DNA from 3 places in the Paraburkholderia sp. J8-2 genome. Region 2 is predicted to be linked to each of the others. Evidence: predicted binding sites of a transcription regulator. Region 2 holds the regulator's gene; each other region holds the start of a gene.

What was found. Region 2 encodes LexA, which represses DNA repair genes until DNA is damaged. Its sites were predicted from a motif close to ACTGTATNNNNATACAGT; they were not measured.
Region 1: a site for LexA is predicted at 2,046-2,063, ahead of U5A52_RS12890 (VRR-NUC domain-containing protein). Genes of this name have one in related genera too.
Region 3: a site for LexA is predicted at 4,810-4,827, ahead of imuA (translesion DNA synthesis-associated protein ImuA). Genes of this name have one in related genera too.

Annotation. Positions count from the first base shown of each region.
Region 1 covers NZ_CAJMZA010000004.1:351,406-358,639, reverse strand. Annotated here, with positions in the region: gene U5A52_RS12895 (ATP-dependent DNA helicase) at 1-308, opposite strand, end outside; gene U5A52_RS12890 (VRR-NUC domain-containing protein) at 305-2,038, opposite strand; gene U5A52_RS12885 (hypothetical protein) at 2,159-2,731, shown strand; gene U5A52_RS12880 (DUF3443 domain-containing protein) at 2,844-4,157, opposite strand; gene U5A52_RS12875 (DUF2844 domain-containing protein) at 4,154-4,627, opposite strand; gene bamC (outer membrane protein assembly factor BamC) at 5,017-6,258, shown strand; gene U5A52_RS12865 (L-lactate permease) at 6,360-7,234, opposite strand, start outside.
Region 2 covers NZ_CAJMZA010000014.1:27,323-34,556, forward strand. Annotated here, with positions in the region: gene U5A52_RS25960 (sulfate ABC transporter substrate-binding protein) at 1-912, opposite strand, end outside; gene lexA (transcriptional repressor LexA) at 1,215-1,865, shown strand; gene U5A52_RS25970 (hypothetical protein) at 1,920-2,297, shown strand; gene U5A52_RS25975 (DUF2939 domain-containing protein) at 2,415-3,095, shown strand; gene U5A52_RS25980 (universal stress protein) at 3,177-3,647, opposite strand; gene nodI (nodulation factor ABC transporter ATP-binding protein NodI) at 3,981-4,895, shown strand; gene U5A52_RS25990 (ABC transporter permease) at 4,952-5,788, shown strand; gene U5A52_RS25995 (hypothetical protein) at 5,834-6,256, opposite strand; gene U5A52_RS26000 (permease) at 6,361-7,234, opposite strand, start outside.
Region 3 covers NZ_CAJMZA010000006.1:43,207-50,440, reverse strand. Annotated here, with positions in the region: gene U5A52_RS15500 (error-prone DNA polymerase) at 1-2,665, opposite strand, end outside; gene U5A52_RS15495 (DNA polymerase Y family protein) at 2,681-4,144, opposite strand; gene imuA (translesion DNA synthesis-associated protein ImuA) at 4,074-4,781, opposite strand; gene U5A52_RS15485 (hypothetical protein) at 5,637-6,806, opposite strand; gene U5A52_RS15480 (hypothetical protein) at 6,848-7,207, opposite strand.

The DNA.
Region 1 (7,234 bases), on a different contig from region 2:
CGCAACTGCGCCCAGTGAAGCGCGCGCTGATTTTCACGCATCGCTTCGAGGTCGCCGCGATAGGTCTTGAATTCTTCGAGCCTGCGGCGCGCGGGGTCGTAGCCGTCGGCGCGGCCGCGCACGGTGAGCGATTCGAACGTGCCGGAAAGCGCGATCTCGGTTTCGTAGCCGGGCGCGCGCCTGGCGGCGATGGCCGCGTGGCCGGCGCGACCGTCGCTTGCATCGGGCGAGGGCGTGAAGCGCAAGTCGAGGTCGCCGCGCTTTGCAGTGAACTCGCACAGCGTGCGCACGGCGACGGTGTAGCTCATGACGCGCGCAGCGCCGATGCAGCGTTTTCGTCGGTCTCGTCAGCCAGATCGGGCCAGCGCACCTGCAACACGGAAACCGGCATGCCGTGCTGTGCGCAATACGCAAGCCAGCGACGCTGGTTGTCCTGCAGGCGGTCGCCGGGGCCTTTCACCTCGATCAGTTCATAGCGCCGTTCGTGCGGCCAGAAGCGCACGAGATCGGGCAGGCCCGAACGGTTGGCAACGGGTTCACGCAGCAGCCGCTCGAACCACAAGCGCAGATGCGCGGCGGGAAAGCAATCGAGCGCGAGCGCGAGCAGTTCGTCGCTCAGTGCGGGCCAGGCGACGAAGGGCGACTGGATGCCGGCCTTTTGTGCATAGCGCCGCTGGATCGAGTCGCGATACGCGTGCGTTTCGAGTTCGGCGAGACATGTTTCGAACTGCGAAGCACGGCGCGCGACGAAGTCGGCGGCGTGCAGGTCGGCGGGCCCGCGCTGGAACGGATGGAAGAACGCGCCGGGCAGCGGCGCGAACAGCGCGGGCCAGCAGAGCAGACCGAAGAGGGCGTTGATCAGCGTGTTCTCGACGTAAAACACCGGCGCCTGCGGCGTAGCGAGCGAGAGGCGCGCGGCTTCCTCCACACGAAGCTCCCCGGGCGCGGCCGGCAGCGTGAGTTCAAGCTGCACGAAGCCCGAATCGGTGCCCGTTTTCGACTTCGCCCGCGTGCGCGCGAGACGCCCGAGCGTGCGCGCCGCGCGCTGCGCTTCCTCTTCGTTTTCCGGCGCATCGGCAATGGTCTGCGCGAGCGCGAGCGCCTCTTCGCGGCGGCTCAACTGTTCGAGCACGCGCACGCGGCGGTAGCGCGACTCAGGATGGCCGCAGTCCAGATAGGCGCGCCACGCGAGTTCGGGTTCGCCCGCGCGCTCGGCCGCGAGCCCTGTGGCGTGACGCAGCTTGTCGTGGCGAGCGCGCAGCCACACGTTGGCATGCGTGCGCGGGGCCAGTGCGTCGAGCGCATCGAGCGTCGTGGCAATGGCAGTGGCAGCGTCGAAGTCCCCGGTCTGGGTGGCGCTGTCGAGGCCGTCGCGGCAATCGCGTAGCGCGAGATACGTGTCGATGTCCTCGCGTCGCTGGAACGCGCGCGAGTCGCGATCGAAGGGCACGCTTTCGTAGCGATAGACGCCGAGGTCGGCAAGCACGAACTCCGACCAGTCCTGATGCAGGTTGCCGAAAAACATGAGGCGCAGGCGCTCGCAGAGCGGGGCGCTCGCGAACAGCAGCACGGTGTCGGGCGAGGACGGAAACCACCCCTGCCAGTCGCGCGGGCCGGGTGCGGCGGCGTAGTGCGCCTCGAGCGCTTCGAGCGCGGCCGTGCGCGTGGCGCGCGGTTCCAGCGCGACACCGAGGTGCGCGGCGAGCGTCTGCAGTTCGGCTTTCGTCACGAGCGCGGCGAGCGAGTCGAGATCGAGCACGGGCGCTGCGTCGAGCCAACCCGCCGCAACGAGCGGGGCCGCCGCCGCGCGCGGGCAGCCGATTTCGTCGTACGCGAGACGGCTGGCGCGGAAATGAGGCCCCTTGCGCATCAGCATGCGCACGAAGAGCGCGCGCGACGCTTGGGGCATGCGCGCGAAATCGTCGGCGAAGCGGCGCTCGGCGGCGTCGAACAGATCGGCGCAGCGTGCCTCGAGCCACGCTAGCGCGCGCTCGAAGTTCGCGAGGTAGTAAAACGGATCGGGAGAGTCGGGAAGCACGCGCGGCACTGTACGGATATACAGCAGCGATGATAGCAGGGTCGCGCGCGAGGGCGAGCGCCGTAAGGGATTCCCCGCCCCGTACGCTACAATTGCCGCAGCCTGAAAAACGGATGAGCAATGAACAAACGTAACGCATGCTTCGCCGGCCTCGCGGCCGCCGTCACCCTGCTCGCGGGATGCGCGGCGCAGTACCGCAACATGAGCACCTGCGAAGAGGAGATGCGTAACCGCCTTGCCGATACGACGCTCGGCGACCTGAAAGTCACGCACAGCGCGACGACGTATCGTGGCGCGCGCGTGGTGATCGAAGGACAGCTCGAGAACGGCGCGGCGTCGGCCGCTGCTGCTGCGTCGGCGCCATCTGCAGCTTCGGCTGCATCGGCAGCCGTGTCGGCGACCGGGCAGAGCGCCCAGGCGGGGCCGTCGATCACGGCGCCATCGGTGCAGGCGGGGGCGTTGCCCGGCACGATTTCGGTTCCCACGGCTCCCGTCGCTCAGGACGGCGCCGCGGGGGGCAAGCCGACCACGCCGGTTGCGGCGCTGGCTGCGAAGCTCGGCATCAAGAAGGCCGTGGTCACACCGACGGCAGCGGAGTGCACCTTCAACGAATCTGGCCTCGCGACGTTCCGCTGGCTCGCGCCGGCGCCGCTCGCAAAGACCACGCCCGACCCGAACGCCGCGAACGACTAAGGCGAATTCACGCTGTTGGCCGTGCCGTTTCGCCGTCCGCGCAATCTGCGCGCATGAAGGCCTCGCGAGAGGCCTTCGTCGTTTGTGACGGCCGTTGCCGTTGCCGTCGCGCTCAGAACGCGAAGAACGGACCGTTGCCGGCAGGCGTGACCTGCGAGGCGATCGCCGTGAACACGCGCCGCCCGAAGAAGAACGGCAGCCCCCAGCCGAACGCGCTCGCGTTGTAGCCGGCCAGATTGCCGAATGCCCAGTTGCCGGTGGCGAACAGTGTGGTCGAACTCGTCACGGAGAAGGTCACCGAAGCGCCCACGCCGTCGATGCCGGCTATCGTCGCGCCGAAGCTTGCGGGCGAGCTCGGGCAATACCAGAAGCCGCAGCGCGTCATCGTCGAGCTGTTGAAGTAGAGCGCGTTCGAGCCGGTGTCGAGATAGCTCAGCGAGTAGACGGTGCCGTCCGATGTCGTCGTCTTCACATACCCCGTGCCCGAATTCGCGCGCAGTACGCTCGCGCTGCCGAGCGCATTGTTCGCCTGCGAGCCGATGCCGAAAATCATCGACCCGCTCACCTCGGACGCGCCGCTGTCCGCCACGGCAGGCAGGTCGATGACCACGCCGTTGTTGTCGGTGGCAAAGGCCGCCACCGGGTTGCTGACCTGCTGCGCGAGCGGTTGCGCGCTCGCCGTGCAGCCGCTCGCCGGGCACGCGTAGTACCACGGCGTGGCTGCCGCCCTCACGCAGGTCGCGCCGCAGTCGGCGCTGAACGGTCCCACGCCGAGGATGCCGTTCGAGCGCAGCGTGGTGGCGCTGTTCATGGCGAGACCGCTGCCGGCGCAGCCGGCCGGTGCGGAGGCGGGCACGGCCGGGTCGGCGATCAACTGGATCGGCAGGGCGGCGGCCACTTCGCCCGCGAGTTTCACGTCGGCGCTGCGCACCGCGCCCCACGTGTAGCCCGTACCGAACACGGCGCATTCACCCGCGATGTCGGCGCCCGCGCCGGCCGGCACGGCGGGCAACGCGAATCCCGCCGGCAAAGCGGAAGCCAGCAGGCGCAGGCCCTGCGAGCCAGTATCGACCTGCACGTTGGCGACGCTCGCGCAGTTCGTGGTGCCCGGCACGCAAACCGTGACGCTCGCCATCAGCATGTTGCGCGTCGAAGTGGGCGTGGGGCCGACGGTGACGGCCACGACGTTGGGCGTGGTCGATTGCGGCACCGTGCCGCTCGTGCTCGTGGTCGACGGCGCGCTCGCGGGGCTTGCCGCGCTTGCTGACGACGGGGCGCTAGCGGGTGCGCTGGCGCCTGTGCTCGCGGCGGCGGTGCCACTGCTTGCGCCACCGCCACAAGCCGTCAGCAAGATGCACAGCATGATGACGACGGCGTTCTGCCCGATGCCGGGCGCGCGCGATCGGCGCTGGGTGCGGGCCTTCATTGCAGGTCCCCAACGCCTACGCCCGCGGGCAGCGCGGCGGGCAGCCACGCGCGTCCCACGTAGGCGCGCATGTGGCCGGCCGTCTCCACCACGACCTGCGCGCCGTCCACGCGCCCGGCGTGCAGGCCGTCGCGGCCGGCGGCGTGAAGCGCCGTGGCGGCGCTGCGCCAGTCCGCTGCGTAACGGCCCAGCAGCGTTTCCACGTTGGGCTGAGCCGGCCCCTGCCACGTGTACGCGAAGACCGTGCCGGTGGCGTTCCCCACATATTCGTTGATGGTCGTGCCACCGTCGTCGACATAGCTGACGACGCGCGCCGCGCCGCCGCCGATAACGCGCTGCGTGGCGCCGGCCGGCACCGCTGCAATTTCGCCGAGCGCGGCGCGAGCCGGCGTGGCGGCGAAGCTCAGGCAACTGAGCGCGCAGGCGAGGGCCGCGGCGCGGCCCGCCTGGGTGAGGCTGCAAGTTTTCATGACGCTCTCCGGTCCTGCTTTTTATGAATCTCTTTTTTTGAGATTTCGCTGTGAAATTAGCACCGGGGTCGTTCTCGCAAGCCTCCCAGAACGGCAGAGCGACGTAACGCAAAATGGCGCCCTGACGTGGTTTCGAGTTAGAGCATTGATCCAAAAGGGATTTGCTGGAGATTCAGCAGTCGCGTAGTTTCGAATCGAATGTGGGTGAATGTTACGGATAGGTGGATTTGGGGCGTCACGCGCACGGTCGCGCGTGCTTCGCCTCGGCAGAAGCTGGACCCCGATTCAGTGCGACTCCGTGGTTTTTGCACATCGGGCCGCCGGACCGGTAAAATGTTTGGTTGATCCACGGAAACTGGCCGTGGCGTAGCCGAAGGGATTACCCGAACATGAGTGATTTTCATCAACGTCTTGCCGCACGCGCGCTTGCGCTTCTGATGGCGGGCGGGCTGGTCGCCGGCTGCAGCTCGCCGACGCCAGGCAAGATCGATTACCGCAGTGACGCCAAGGCGAAGCAGTCCTCGCTCGCTGTGCCGCCGAACATGCTCGACGAAGCGTCCGACCAGCGCTCGCTCGCGCCGCAGGGCGGCGAAACTTCGCTGTCCTCGCTCAAGGAGACCCAGGCCGCGGCGCCGGCGTCCGACCAGAGCCAGGTGGTCCCGCAAGTGCCGGGCATGCGTATCCAGCGTGACGGCACGGAAAGCTGGCTCGTCATCGACAGCCGCACGCCCGACCAGGTCTGGGCGCAGGTGCGCCGCTTCTGGCAGGAACAAGGCTTCCTGCTCGTCGTCGACCAGCGCGACAAGGGCGTGATGGAAACGGACTGGAACGAGACCCATCCGAAGATCAGCGACGGTCTGATCCGCAACACGCTGTCGTGGGCCACGGGCAACTCGTACGTGACGGCCGAGCGCAACAAGTACCGCACGCGCCTCGAAACGTCGCCTACGGGCGGCACCTACGTGTTCATCAGCCAGAAGGGTCTGAGCGAACAGCTTTCAGGCACCAATAACGACACCAGCAAGTGGGTGCCGAAGCCCAATGATCCGGCGCTCGAAGCCGAATACCTCAAGCGCCTCATGATGACGCTCGCGAACGCGAAACCGGGCGTGCCCGACGCGCAGGTCGCAGCCGAAGCCGACGCCAAGGCCAACAGCAAGGGCACCGACGCGAAGTCGAAGGCTCCGGATGCCGCCGCGGCCGCCGTGGCCGCGCAAAACGTCGCCGCCGTCGGCCAGCAATCGGGCAGCGGCTCGAAGGCGGGCGCCCAGGGCACGTCGGGTCAGTACACTTCGACCGAACTCACGCTCGGCGAGCCGTACGACCGCGCCTGGGTGCGCGTGGGCATTGCGCTTGATCGCGCCAACTTCACGGTGGACGACCGCGATCGCACGAAGGGCATCTACTACGTGCGCTATGTCGATCCGAAGGATCTGAGCTCGGACGAGCAGGGCTTCTGGAACCAGATCTTCCACGGCCGCAAGGAAAAGATCGCGAAGCAGTACAAGCTCAACGTGCGCGCCGTGACGGACAACCAGACGCGCATTGCGATCGTCGACGACAGCGGCCAGATCGACTCGTCGCGCCCGGCGCAGGAGATCATGAGCCTCGTGGTCGACGAACTGCATTAAGCCTTGCGCTCAAGCCAGCAAGCGCTGGCTTGTGTGGCAAAAGAAAAACCCGCCTGCGCTTCGCCGCGCAGGCGGGTTTTTTCATGCGTGCGCAGTTCGGCTCAGTGCGGAATCATCCAGGTGAATACGTTCTGCTGCAGCCACACGAGGATGCCGAGCAGCACCGTCAACAGGATCGAGTGCTTGAAGGTCTTCGCGAACACATGGCCTTCCTGACCCTTGAGGTCCGTGGTGGCGACGCCGGTCGAGATGTTTTGCGGCGAGATCATCTTGCCCATCACGCCGCCCGACGAGTTCGTCGCCGCCATCAGGATGGGATTGAGGTTGAGCTGTTTCGCGGCCACCACCTGCAGGTTGCCGAACAGCGCATTGCCCGACGTGTCGCTGCCCGAGAGGAACACCGCGACCCAGCCGAGAAAGGCTGAAACCAGCGGGAAGAACGCGCCGACCGAAGCCACGCCGAGACCGAGCGTATAGGTGAGCCCCGAGTAGTTCATGAGGAACGCGAGCCCGACGATGGTCGCGACCGTGAGGATGGCGATGCGCGTCTGCCCCCAGGTATCGACGATCGCGCTGCCGAAATCGGCGGGCTTCAGGCGCACGACGAACGCGGTGATGATGGCCGCAACGAGGATCGCCGTGCCGGTGGCGAGCGGCTGGAAGTCCCAGATCGCGCCATAGGGCGTGTTGTAGAGCGTGATGAACACGGCCTTGTCGAGGCCCGGCCACGGCACTTTCACGTCGCCGATCGTAAAGATCTTCGCGACGGTCCAGATGATCACCACGGCCGCGACGATGATCCACGGATACCAGCCCTGCGCACCCGTCACGGCGCCGCGCGTTTCCTTCGCGCGATCGACCTTGATGGCGAAGCGCGGATCGGGCACAGGCTTCCATACGCGCAGGAACAGGATGGTGAGGATCAGCGAGACGAGCGACGAGAGCACGTCGGTGAGGCTGTAGTTGATGAAGTTGG
Region 2 (7,234 bases):
CTTGTCCGAACGCGGACGGTAGAAGTTCTTCGCGGCGATCTCCTGGCCCTCTTCGCTATAGAGGAACTGCAGGTAGGCCTCGGCCTCCTTGCGCGTGCCCTTCTTTTCGACGACCTTGTCCACCACCGCAACCGGCGGCTCAGCCAGAATGCTCACCGAAGGGACCACGATCTCGAACTTGTCCGGGCCGAATTCCTTGAGCGAAAGGAATGCTTCGTTCTCCCATGCGATCAGCACATCGCCGATACCGCGCTGCACGAAGCTCGTCGTCGCACCTCGCGCGCCCGAGTCGAGCACGCCTGCATTCTTGTAGAGCTTCGAGACGAAGTCCTTGGCCTTCTGCTCGTTGCCGCCCGGCTGGTGCAGCGCATAGGCCCACGCCGCGAGATAGTTCCAGCGCGCGCCGCCCGAGGTCTTCGGATTCGGCGTGACGATCGACACGCCCGGCTTCGTCAGATCGTCCCAGTCCTTGATGTGCTTGGGGTTGCCCTTGCGCACGAGAAACACGATCGTCGACGTGTACGGCGAGGCGTTGTCGGGCAAGCGCTTTTGCCAGTCCTTCGCAACGATGCCCTTGTTGGCGAGCGCGTCGATGTCCCATGCGAGCGCCAGCGTCACAACGTCGGCCTGCAGGCCGTCGAGCACCGAGCGCGCCTGCGCACCCGAGCCGCCGTGCGACTGCTTGATGGTGAGCGTTTCGCCCGTCTTCGCCTTCCACTGCTTGATGAAGGCCTCGTTAATGTCCTGATACAGCTCGCGCGTCGGATCGTAGGAGACGTTGAGCAGCGACGTGTCCGCGTGAGCGGCCACGGGCGCCATCGCCGTAACTGCGACGAGCGGCGCAACGCCGATAACCAGTTTTGCCGCCAGTGATTTCAGCCAGCCTGCGCGCCCCGTATGTGTCGTGCCCATCTATCTGTTCTCCGTTTTCGTGTGTGCTCGTTCGCGCTCATCCGTGCGCATCTGCGAATTGCAGCTAACGATGGAGGCCAGTCTAGCGATCCGCTTACATTATTAAAAATGATGTTTTCTCATTTTTTAATACGCAAAAGTGGTAAGGACAGAGGAAGTCGCTGCTAGAGCGCGATTTCGTCCGCACAAACGCGGGAAAACGGCCTGATAGCAACGCTCAGTTGACGAACTTCAAGTAACACTTGAAAAGTGGCGAGTACTGTATAAAAATACAGTTACCTGTTCAAACATACAGTGGCGCCATGACCAAACTCACCGCACGACAGCAGCAGGTTTTCGATCTGGTTCGCCGGGCGATCGAACGCACGGGCTTCCCGCCCACGCGCGCCGAGATCGCGGCGGAACTCGGCTTCAGCTCGGCCAACTCCGCGGAGGAGCATCTGCGCGCGCTGGCGCGCAAGGGCGTGATCGAACTGGCTGCGGGCGCCTCGCGCGGCATCCGCCTCATGCCGGGGCCCGACGACCTGCCGCACCAGTTCACGCTCCCGCACCCGAGCATCATGCAGCTCTCACTGCCGCTCGTTGGCCGCGTCGCAGCGGGTAGCCCGATCCTCGCGCAGGAGCACATCTCGCAGAACTACATGTGCGACCCGGCACTGTTCTCGAGCCGCCCTGACTATCTGCTGAAAGTGCGCGGCCTTTCCATGCGCGACGCCGGCATTCTCGACGGCGACCTGCTCGCCGTGCAGAAGAAGGCCGAAGCGAAAGACGGGCAAATCATCGTGGCGCGCCTTGGCGACGACGTCACCGTGAAGCGGCTGAAGCGCCGTTCGAACGGGCTCGAACTGATCGCCGAGAACCCCGATTACGACAATATTTTTGTCGAGGCTGGCAGCGCGGAATTCGCGCTGGAAGGCATCGCGGTTGGCCTGATCCGCCCCACCGAATTCTAAGCAATCCGTCTGCGCGCGTTGTGCGCTGAGTTTACGCACTACCTGGAGAGAGTCATGGAACGCCTTGCCCGCTTGCTGCCCTTCCGTCAATTCGGCCGTCTTCGCCACCTCCGTGGAATCGCCTCTTGCGCGGTGCGCGAGGTGCGCGACTCGGCCGCCGCACTGAGCGGCTCGCTCTTCGAAGATTCGCCAGAGATGGTGGCCGCCAGCACGGCCGACCTGCCGGCGCTGCCCTCGGCCCAGCCGGCGTTTGCGCGCGTGTCGCTCAACAGCACGCTCAACACCGAGCAGCCCATGCGCCGCGCGCCGGTGCGGGTCTATCAAGGTCAGTCGCGGCTCATTCTCGTCGGCACGGTTGACGCGGTCTGCCGTGCGATCGACCGCTGCATCGCGGAGCAGCACAGCGACCTGCCTGCAGCGCTGGCGAAGTAAGGTCGAATCGAGCGCGAATTCGCCAATACGCGGCTCAAATGTGAGAAGAGGTTACGGTCGGGATCGTTTAATCAAGTTTGCGGTCAACACCCTGTTTGAACGATTTGTCCTATGCCGATGACGGAATCTCCCTCAACCCCTCGTAAAACCCAAGGCTGGAAGAAGCCCGTAGCGATCACCGTTGCGCTCGCCATGATTGTTGGCGCGCTTGGCTACGCGTATGCGTCGCCCTATATCGCGGTGAAACACATGAAAGCCGCCGCCGACGCTCGCGACGCCGCCACGCTCAACGAGTACGTCGATTACCCTGCGCTGCGCCTGAGCCTCAAACAGCAGGTTGGCGAGATGCTGCATCGGCGCATCGAAGGGCAACACAGCAGCAATCCGCTGCTGATCCTCGGCGCCGTGATTGGTGCGGCACTGATCAGTCCGCTCGTGGATGCCTACGCAACGCCAGAAGGCGTGGCCGCCCTGCTGAGCGGCATGCCGCCGACAGGCAAGCCTGGCGACCGGCCGCACGCGCCGCCGCCGACGGAGTCCAGCGAGCAATCGGCAGAATCCGCGCAATCGGCGCAATCGGCACAATCGGCGCCGTCACCGGCCCCAGCGGCGTCGGGCAATCCCGCGCCCGAGGCTCGGCCGGTCACCACGGCCGGCTATCGCGGCCTCAATGAATTCGCGCTCACGTGGGAGCGCGGCAATACGGGCGAGCACTATGCCGCCATCCTGCAGCGTCACGGGCTCTTCTCGTGGAAGCTCGCAGCGGTCGAGCTAGACGAAGGAAGCGTCTCGAACTGAGACAGATTGGGAGCGAAAACGGAAACAGGCCGGTTCCGTGCGAACCGGCCCGCTTGGTCCTGCTTGATCCCGCTCAATCAACTAAGCGGCGGCTTGCTGCTGTTTTTCCTCAGCCGCCGACGAACACGCCACGAGAATGCTGCACGACACGCGGTCGAGCAGCGGCGTATTGCCCGCGCCCATCCACCAGCGCGAAAGCCCCGTGCGGCAGCGGTGACCCACCACCACGAGGTCGGCATTCAGTTCGTTGGCCAGATTTGCGATTTCGTCGATCGGATGCCCGAACGCGAAGTGCCCCTGGGCGCGCACACCACGCTCGGTTAGCCAGTCCACGCCTTCCTGAAGGATTTCGCGCGCCGTTTCCTCGAAGCGGCCGCAGGCCACATCGGTCAGCAGGCCCGCGCTCTGCGCGATCGTCGAGCGCATGTCGACAACCGAGAGCAGATGCGTTTCCGCCTGCAGATCGAGCGCAAGGTCGGCGCCGCAACGCAGTGCCTTGCGGCCTTCGCGCGAGCCGTCGTAACAGAGCAGAATTTTTTTGTAGCTCGCCATGATCGCTTCTCCCCGCCCGCGTGATTTGCAGGCTGTGCGATTCTCATGATGGTGCGCCGCAATTCCACACGCAAGGGCTGGAAAACGCCAGGTGGGCATCGAAAACCGCCAGATGCGTCTTAGGCAACGCACACCTCTTGTGCATGGCCTGATGCTTGCCGCGACATGCATTCGCCTCGTGCCACGTCGAACGGCCTGGAAGCGCCGCCCAACCCGCCACGCAGCAATGCACTAAAATGGGCCGCCTTGTTTCGCGCGATTGTTCGTTTGCTTTTGCGTTCGCTCTTGCGTGCGCCTCGCGCGACACCCGTTCGACTCACGTTCAACTGGTCCATGTCCGCACCCGCCATCGAATTCGAGCAGGTCATCAAACATTACGGAGACAGGACGGTCGTCAACGGCCTGTCGTTCAACGTCCTCCCCGGTGAATGCTTCGGGCTGCTCGGCCCCAATGGCGCTGGGAAAACCACGACGCTGCGCATGCTGCTCGGCATCGTTTCGCCCGATGCGGGTCGCATCAGCCTGTGTGGCGAGCCGGTGCCCGCTCGCGCGCGTCACGCCCGCCAGCGCGTGGGCGTCGTGCCGCAGTTCGACAATCTCGACCCCGACTTCACCGTGCGCGAGAACCTGCTCGTGTTCGGCCGTTACTTCGGCTTGTCCGCGCGTGAAACGCGTGACCTCGTCGCGCCGCTGCTCGAATTCGCGCGCCTCGAAAGCAAAGCCGATGCGCGCGTAGGTGAGCTCTCGGGCGGCATGCGCCGCCGTCTCACACTGGCGCGCGCGCTCGTGAACGACCCCGACGTGCTCGTGATGGACGAGCCCACGACAGGCCTCGACCCGCAGGCGCGGCATCTGATCTGGGAGCGGCTGCGCTCGCTGCTCGCGCGCGGCAAGACGATTCTCCTCACCACGCATTTCATGGAGGAGGCCGAACGACTTTGCAATCGCGTCTGCGTGATCGAGGAAGGCCGCAAGATCGCCGAGGGTGCGCCCAAGGCGCTGATCGAATCGGAGATCGGCTGCGATGTGATCGAGGTGTACGGCCCGGACCCGGTCTCGCTGCGCGACGAGCTTGCAGCCGATGCGAAGCGCACGGAGATCAGCGGCGAGACGCTATTCTGCTATGTCGATGACCCCGCGCCCGTGCATGCGAAGCTGCGCCACCGCTCGGATCTACGCTACCTGCACCGGCCCGCGAATCTCGAAGACGTGTTCCTGCGGCTCACAGGCCGCGAGATGCAGGATTAATGCGCCAGGATTAATGCGGCAGGATTGACGGCGGCATACGAATCGCCAAGGACACCATGCAGACACGCACCAACAACCCGACGCCCTCGCGCCCCACCCAAGCGCCCATGCGCGAGCCGCGCGCCGCGCTGCCTTCGAACGCCACGCACTGGATCGCCGTGTGGCGGCGCAATTATCTGGTCTGGCGCAAGCTCGCCCTTGCGTCGATGTTCGGCAATCTCGCCGACCCGATGATCTATCTCTTCGGTCTCGGCTTCGGGCTTGGGCTGATGGTGGGGCACGTCGACGGCGTCTCGTACATCGCGTTTCTCGCGGCGGGGACGGTGTCGTCCTCGGTCATGATGTCGGCGAGCTTCGAGTCAATGTACTCGGGCTTCTCGCGCATGCACGTGCAGCGCACGTGGGAGGCGATCATGCACACGCCGCTCACGCTTGGCGACGTCGTGCTAGGCGAAGTCATGTGGGCCGCGAGCAAGTCGATGCTCTCGGGCGCGGCGATCATGGTGGTGGCCGGTTTGCTCGGCTACGCGAGTTTTCCTTCCATGCTGCTCGCGCTGCCCGTGATCGCGCTTGCGGGCCTCGCGTTCGCGAGCTGCGCGATGATCGTCACCGCGCTCGCGCCGTCCTACGACTTCTTCATGTTCTATCAAACGCTCGTGCTCACGCCCATGCTGCTGCTCTCGGGCGTGTTCTTCCCGATCGCACAGTTGCCCGCGGCCGCGCAGCACATCACGCTGATGCTGCCGCTCGCGCACGCCGTCGCGTTGATCCGCCCCGCCATGCTCGACCGGCCTGTCGAGCAGGCCGGGCTGCACCTGCTCGTGCTCGCGATTTACGTGGTGGTGCCGTTCGCGATCGCTTCGGTGCTGTTTCGCCGGCGCATGATGCGTTGAAGGACGTTTAAGCACATTAAGGCACGCCAAGGCATCGCTAGGCACTCAGTCCTCGTCGTCTCCCCAGGGAATATCGACGTCCGAAATAAACGCGACCGTCGCGAACGGGCCGCCTTCCTGGCGGCCGATCTTGCCGTCGGCGCGATGCCATTCCACGCGAAACATCGTCGATTGGGTCTGGGCGAGCAAACGCACCGTGCGGATCTCTTCCGGGTCCGACTCCTCCACCGGGCCATCGAGCGAAACCAGCAGCGACTGCGGCCACAGACCGTCGGCCGGGTCGTAAATGCGATCGCCGTCGGGAATCGAGGTGTCCGCTTCGACGCCGATGGTGGCCGAAGCCTCGACGATCATCTTGCCGAGCGCGCGCAGCACTGCGGTGGCGCGGGCCGAATTGGCCTGGCGGATGGCGAGATCGCCGCGCGTGAGCGCCTGCTCGAGTTTCGGATTGGTTTTTTGCTTTGCCATGCTGGTTTTCGGGCCGCGGCCCGCTCCGTGGCGGACGGCGAACCGCCCGCGTATTACAAGAATGCCAACGCTGAACGCATGGCGACTGCCTCGTCGCGACGTCCCTAGAAGCCGAGGGTCACCGCCGCGAGCCCCGCGACGATGCCGAAGAACACCACCGTCGAGCCCACGACGACGAGCATGCGCGGCCGGAACGAGCCCGCCAGCATCGCGAACGACGGCACGCTCACGGGCGGCAGCGTCATCAGAAGCGCGCCCGCGGGCCCCACGCCCATGCCGAGCGCGAGCATCGCCTGAATGATGGGGACCTCGCCGGCCGTCGGGATCACGAACAGCATGCCGACCACGGCAAACGTGACGATCCAGCCAAGGCTGCTCGTCACTTCCGGGCCGATATGCGGAAAGAGCCACGCGCGCGCGGCGCCGAGCAGCAGCACGAGCACGATGTACTCCGGCACGAGACGCACGGCCATGCGCGCGAAGATGCGCGCCCAGCGCACGAAGACGTTGCCGCCTTGCGCCTGTTGCTCGGTGAGAAGCGCCAGGCGGTCTTCGGCGGCACGCGACTCCTCGGGCGTGACGAGCCGGTTGCAAACCCAGCCAAGGCCGAACACCATCAACAGGCCCAGCGCGAGGCGCAGCGCGCTCCACTGCCAGCCCAGCACGAAGCCCATGAACACGAGCGTGGCGGGATTGAGCACGGAGTTGCCGAGCCAGAATGCAATCGCGCCGCCTGCCGACGCATTGCGCGCGCGCAGGCCCACAACCACGGGCGCGGCGCAGCAGGTGCACATCATGCCGGGCACCGCGAGCAGGCCGCCCGCCGCGACACTGCCAAAGCCGCGCCGGCCGAGCACGCGCGCGACCCATTGCACGGGCAGGAGCGCCTGCACGCCGGAGCCGAGCAGCAGGCCGAGCACCATGGCCTGCCAGATCGCCTTGCCGTAAGCGAAGGCGTAATCGAGCGCGGCGGAGAAC
Region 3 (7,234 bases), on a different contig from region 2:
CCGCGACTGATTGCCAGAGTGCCTCCCGACGATTGCCGGCGAGCGACACGAGTGCGTTGGCGCTGGCGAGCACCTGTAGGTCATGCCGGTCTAGAAGTGCACGCCGGGCAAGATCGCTGACGCTCGCAAACGGCCGGACCGCCCGAGCAGTCTCGATGCGCTCCGCCGCTCCGTCGCGCATTCCCCGCAGCAACGAGAGACCTAGGCGCACGACGGGCCGCTGATACCGCACATCGTGCTCGAGTACTGAGTCCCAGCCGCTTATCGTGACGTCGATCGGCTCGACGCGCACGCGATGGCGGCGGGCATCCTGCACCAGCTGGGAGGGGGAATAGAAACCCATCGGTTGCGAGTTCAGCATCGCCGCGAGGAAGGCCTCCGGCTCGTGGCGCTTTAGCCAACTGCTCACGTACACGAGCAATGCGAAACTCGCCGCATGGCTTTCCGGAAAGCCGTAGTCCCCAAACCCCTTGATCTGCTCGAAGATGCCGTCGGCGAACTCGCGCTCGTAACCGCGCTCGGTCATGCCGTTGACGAGTCGATCGTAGTACTTCTCCAGCCCACCCTTTCGCTTCCAGGCAGCCATAGCACGGCGCAGCTGATCGGCTTCACCCGCCGAAAAGCCCGCAGCGAGGATGGCCACCTGCATCACCTGCTCCTGGAAGATGGGCACGCCAAGCGTGCGCCCGAGCGCAGTTTCGAGCGCCTCGCTGGGGTAGGTGACCGGCTCGAGGCCTTGCCTGCGGCGCAGGTACGGATGTACTGCGCCGCCTTGTATCGGACCTGGGCGCACCAGCGCCACCTCGATGACGAGGTCGTAGAACGTGCGGGGCTTCAGCCTCGGCAACATGCTCATCTGCGCCCGCGATTCAATCTGGAACACGCCGACCGTGTCCGCTCGCGAAATCATCTCGTACGTCGCGGGGTCTTCTGGCGGAATGTCCTGCATCTCGAAGCGTTCGCCGCGCTGCTCCGACACGATGTCGAGCGTGCATCGGATGGCGGACAGCATGCCAAGCGCGAGAATATCGACCTTCAGGAGTCCCAGGGCTTCCAGATCATCCTTGTCCCATTGAATCGCGCTGCGGCCATCCATCGCCGCATTTTCGACCGGCACAAGCCGTGTGAGCTTTCCCCGACTGATGACGAAGCCGCCGGAGTGCTGCGAGAGATGCCGCGGGAAATTCAGTATCTGACCGGCGAGCGACGCCCACGCCGCAATCATCGGGTTCTCTGGATCAAGTCCTGCCTCGGCGAAGCGTACCAGCAGGTCACGCGACGAGTCGAACCAGTGGTGGCTCTTCGCGACGAGCTCGACAATCTGGGGATCGATGCCAAGTGCCTTACCTGTCTCGCGCAATGCGCCGCGCGGTCGGTAAGTTGACACGGCAGCCGCGATCGCGGCGCGCTCGCGTCCGTAACGTCGATAAATATACTGAATAACTTCTTCTCGCCTCTGATGCTCGAAGTCGACATCGATATCTGGCGGTTCCGCGCGTTCTTTTGAGAGAAAGCGCTCGAAAAGCATGTTGCCGCGAGCTGGATCTACCTCAGTTATCATAAGGCAAAAGCATACCGCGCTGTTGGCAGCGGACCCGCGTCCCTGACATAGGATCTGCTGGCTGCGCGCGAAGCGCACGATGTCATAGACCGTCAGGAAGTAGGGTTCGTATTTCAACTCGCGGATGAGCTTCAACTCGTGCTCGAGTTGCGCTTGCACGTTGTGTGGAATCCCATCCGGATAGCGCTGGCGTGCGCCGACATACGTCTCCTGGCGCAGATACGACTCGTGCGTATAACCCGAGGGCACGAGTTCGTCCGGATATTCGTATCGCAACTCGTCGAGTGTGAACGTACACCGTTCAAGCACATTGAGCGTTTCTTCGAGCGTGTGTGCGGGATAGATGTTCGCCAGGCGCAGGCGGGAGCGCAGGTGCTGCTCGGCATTGGGTGCAAGCTCGAACCCGCATTCCGCGACAGGCTTGCCGACACGGATGGCCGTCATCGTATCCTGCAGCGGCTTGCGCGAGCGCACATGCATCAACACATTGCCGGTTGCCACAACTGGCACGTCATAGCGTTGTGCAATGTGCTCAACGACACCTCGGTGCATGTCATCCATGGCGCGCTGATGCAGTGTCAGCGCAACCCACGCGCGTTCCGGGAAGGTCGTGCGCAACCACTCGATCTGGGAGGCGAGGATATCTTCGTTACTCGGAAAATCGGGAACCAGAAGTGCAAGGCATTCGGGCACGCCACGCAGGTGCGCGTGAGTTTTCTCGGGCCGCGCGATGTCATCAGGGGTAAGGAAGTAGCTGCCTTTTGGCGCGCGCATGCGCGCGAGGGAGATCAGCTCTGACAGGTTGCCGTAGCCCTCGCGGTTCTGTGCGAGCAGTATCAGGCTGAATGCAGGGCTGCCGTCCCGGTTTGAGAGACGGAAGAACGAGCCGATGACGAGCGGCAGATTTTCTTGTTTCGCCTGGACGTGTGCGCGCACGATGCCCGCGAGCGAACACTCATCGGTGATCGCAAGACCTGCGTAGCCGAGCTTTGCCGCGCGGTTGACCAGTTCCTCGCCGCGCGAGGCCCCGCGCAGGAACGTGAAGTTGCTGAAGCAGAAAAGCTCCGCGTACGCTGGCAGAATCTGGGAGTAGGTGGCGTCCATGTTGCGTGCGGGCCGTTAGCCAAATAGGCCGTGCAGATACCACACAACCTCATCAGACGTTGCGCTCGGCCGTTCCCGGAAGATCCAGTAGTAGCTCTTGTCGTCTGCCTCGGCAACGAAGTAATCGCGCGCGGCGTTTCCGCCATCGAACCATCCGGCCTCGATGCGCTCGGCTGTTGAGACCAGGCGCAGTGGGCTACCGTAGAACGGACGGTGCTGCTTCATGAGCAGGCGCACAGGCGGTTCGACGAGCCACGTCGGGCGCGGAAGATCGGCGGGTGCACCGGCCGACTTTGCATCCGAGTGCACGGGCACCCATCTATTCGCATGCTCAGGCCGGTGGTCGGCCGTGAGCGCGGGGCGCAGGACATTTTCGGCGCCGAGCCGTGCAGTGAGGAGTTCCAGGAGGCGGTTGTGGTCCTCGGGCGTGCCTCCTGGCTCAGGAAAAAGGGAGTCGCTTGGTGGCTCAGCGGCTTGCACCTTGGTCGCCTCGAGACTCACGGCAAGGACCGCGGCGACCAGCTCGAGGCGCCCGAGGCGTTCCTTGAGCAGGCGCACGAGGTGATCTTCCTTCCATGTTGGCTCGGCGAGCGCGACCTCCAGCGTTGTGGGCTCGATCGCCTCCCGTCCGCGTTCGTGCTCAAGGATGAGCGTCGCCTGTGTAAGCGCCAGCTGCTGTGCGCTCAGCCACCCGCACATCTGCGCGATGAGACGGCGCGCAGCGAAGAGAATGGCCTCGGCGTGCTCGACGCGGTCGGGTAGCTCGACGCGAGCATGGAAGGTAGGCGGGAGCTCCAGCCACTCATACAGTTCGGGCGAGAGGCCATAGGCCCTGTCCATTGAATCCAGCATGCCTGCACCACATCTCTTTTTCAGGCCGGCGCGCGGAAGGCGCCGGATATCACTTAAATCATTGCAGCCGAGTCCCTGTAGCCAGTCGGCGAACCTGCGAACCTCGGGGACGGCGGTGAAGGCAAGCACGTCGAGGTTTCGCTCGAGTGACGACATCTTGAGAACGCGCTTGTGTCGACGCCTGGCCAGCAGCCAGGCGCCCTGTCCGGTCGGCGCCACGCACATGAACCCGGAAACGCCGAGCGTGCGGACGGTCGCCCGCATCTGGTGGCAGATGCGGCGGATTCCGCCGAAGAGGCGCAAGCTGGCGGACACGTCAACGAGCACCGTCTCTTCCTCGCAGAGCGTGACCATTGGGGAGAACTGCAGCAGTGCGAAAGCGATCGCGTGTAGCAGGTCCGATTCCTTCAACGTATCCCTGTCGTAGAGCAGCGCGTTCGGCGCGAGCGTAAGCACGCCGCCGCGCTTCATCCCCAGGCCGACACCAGCGTCACGCGCCCGGGCATCGGCGATGAGGACCTTGTCCCGTTCGAGGACGACGCAGCCATACTCCGCCTCACGCGACCACCGCGGACGGAACGCCTCGAGCGACAGTCGGGGCAGGTGAATGGCGACGAATACGGCCATACGGGCTAAGCAAGATCGGTGAGGGTTGAAGGGTGACGGATAGGGATTCGTCTTTTGTGGGGCCGCGGCGTTTGATGACGTCGATGACTAGGCCTCCCGCCGCAGGTCGCAGGCCTAGCCGTAATGTCGCGGGTGAGGCGTCGGCGGCGCATGCCAAGGGCCGCATTAACAAAAAGAGCACGTCCGAAGATTGGGCCGCCAGGTGCAGACGCCGCAGCGCGTCCGAACGGATGTGTTGCTGCCATAGGAGCAGCGCGCCACAACTGCCAGTGCGCAAAATCTGCTCTGCGCTCCACAACGCATCGGCGGTCTTCGGCGCCCGTATGCGCAGCACCTTGTCGACTGGCAGGCCGAGGTACGCAAGCGCCTGTGCGTTAGGCGTGTGCGGCGGCTGGATAAGGGCGACAGGCCGCTTCGCTACCTGTTGCAGAGCCGGCTGCAGGAGCCGGAACTCCCCGACGCCCGGCTGCTGTACCAGCAGTTCGACGAGCGCGCTCAGCGGCCAGCCTCCCCCCGGAAGCTCGGCGGAGAGGGCCGCGTAGCCGGTGTCCACGATCTTGTCGGTGCCGCGCGCGAGCTGGGACCCGAGCCAAAGGGCCGGATGAATACTCTCCACGTTTTTCGCTAGGGCAGCCATGACGATCGACCTGTATAGGGTGACGAGTACTGTACGTCCATACAGTATATTAGCCGAAAAGTTGGCTTCCAGGTATCCGCGCACAACAAAGTGTGCGGGAGCCGCGCTGTACCGCACGACGACTGGCTCAGCGGCCGGCGACCCACTTCTCCCGCACACTCTGTGCGACCACCACGCCCACGGTCCCACAAGGTTTTTCCCGAGGTTTCCCCGAACACTTTGTGGTACGCGTCTTCCTGGGCGAGTATTTTCTGTGCGCCGATGCGCGAATGCCCAATGGCTGAAGTTCCGGTGTACCGTTCCCATTTGGCGCTCTGTTCAATCTCGACAAGAGTGGGTAATGGACTATCTGGAGCGCGCAACTCAAGAGTCGCCATTTGCGGACGCTTCACGTTCTTGCGAAGAGGACCTGCCGTACATCGGTCCCTTTGCGGCGCAGGCCAACGCGAGCGCGACCCAGTCGAGTGCTCCAACCGTTTCGACTGATCCAATCGCTGCCAGGCATGCGCGCTCGCGGAGCGCCGGTGGCGTTGTCAGCGCAATCGTCCGTGACCGTGAGGCTCAGATTGTCCCGGCGGCCGGGCTTGCCATGGTCGCCGTGTGGATCGTGAGATACCCTCGAAGCTCGTGCGTGGTGCGCGAGGCAGTCGGGCCGCGAAACCGGATGACGGTGAGGCGTGATTTTGCCGGGCTGGAACGTCGGTCCCACTGGTCAAGTCGTCTGTAGCGACTGCGCGTATGCTGAAGCTCGGGGCAGGGCCGGTTCCTTCGCGTCGACTGGAGTGCGTGGCTAGGCGGTGGGCGGGCATGAGACTGAAGCGGTTCATTGCTGCAATCGGTCAACTCGAGAACGCGCTATCCTGGGCCGCCCTCATCCTCGTCGTCAGTCTCCTCTTCGTCATCATCCCCATCGTCGTTCTCTTTCTCACCGCCTTCTTTGTCCGACCCTTCGGTGTCGCCACCTTCACTTTTGGTACGCGACGCGGTGGTCGCTCTTTGAAAGTCGGAAAAATCCTGTGGGTAGTAGTAACGGAATTGCCGGCTCCAGAGTTGCCAGAATCGCCTCTGATTCTCCTCCGTATCCGGCAACAGGAATCCCAGCTTCTTCGTTAGGGCGCCGAGGTAGAGGTCGTAAGCGCTCCTGTATGTCTCGCCCCACCATGTCAAGGCCGACTGAGTCGCCAGGAGATAAAACGCCCAGGAAGCCGCGAAGGCGATAGCGATAGTGATGGTGAACTGGGTGAGTGAGGGGTCCCAGGTGTAGTGGTTGCCGACAAAGCGGGCAATACCTCGACCGATTGCAGTTGCTGCTATGACGAGAGAAACGACATAGAGGCTAAGAAACATGTCAACCGACGCACGCGCGTCCGAGAGAACTTCCTTGTAGTCTTTCGATATGACGTCAACCAGTCGCGGCCACATGACAACCGAACTAACGTTGTACATCTGATGCGGGTACATCTCAAAGCAGCGGATCACGTTCCCGAAGCTGGTACCTAAAATGAACTCTTCATTCTCGTAGTCGTAATAGTGCCGGTTGGATTTCTCAAGCAAATCGTTGCACTCAACTCGTAGTTTCTCTCTTCGGTAATAGCATTCCTGAAGCGCGTTGGCGAGCCGCCTACGCGGCGGCCCCCCATCGGTCAGTTTGCGTAGCCTCCTTATCTTGATGTCCGTTCTATCAAGTTGCCTGCGGGCGTCGTTAAATGGCTTTCGAAGCTTCCTGCTTCGACGGACTTGCCACTGTATGCAAAACCTGTTGTTGAAGGGGCCAACGTATCCTTCCAGAAGGCGGTATGTCAGGTCGTTCAGTGCCATCAGGAACACGGCGACCGCCCAGATAACGAACAGCGCCACCACCACATCCCCGAAGCCTTTCTCGCCCTCTTCGGCAGCCTCCAACCAGCGACAAAGCAGCGGAAGGTCGCGATTTGCAAAAATAAAGGCCATCAGGCCGAGAAGTGATGGCAAGAAAAACCCCATAACAAATGGCTTATCGGCAAGCTTCGATAGTCCAGAAAACATTGAATGTCCCTTTGTTGGTATGGTCTTTTTGGCACAGCTAGTTAGTTTTTCTTCGACGGGCTCGCGACGTCGAAGCCGGTGTCAGCCGGTGTGTCGCCACCAGGTTGGCGCCCAATCGCGAGGGAATTGCTACCCCGGGTAACCGCCACCGTTCCGCTCTCGAGAGCGTTCTTCGCTGCTTGGGATAAATTCCCGCTGCTCGTGGCGATGAGCCACCACGCTAAGAAGCCACACACGGCAACGATGAGACAAACCAGGACGAAGGGACGTAGAAGCTGGTGAAACCGCATTCTGGGCGTCGCGGCAGGCGTCCTCTTGTGATACAGCGACCGATAGACCAGCACCAGCACGCCAGCCACAGCCGCAAGGCTTAGGGCCATCTTTACCAGCTCAGCGCCCATTGGGTAGCTCCTTTGGTCTCAACGCTT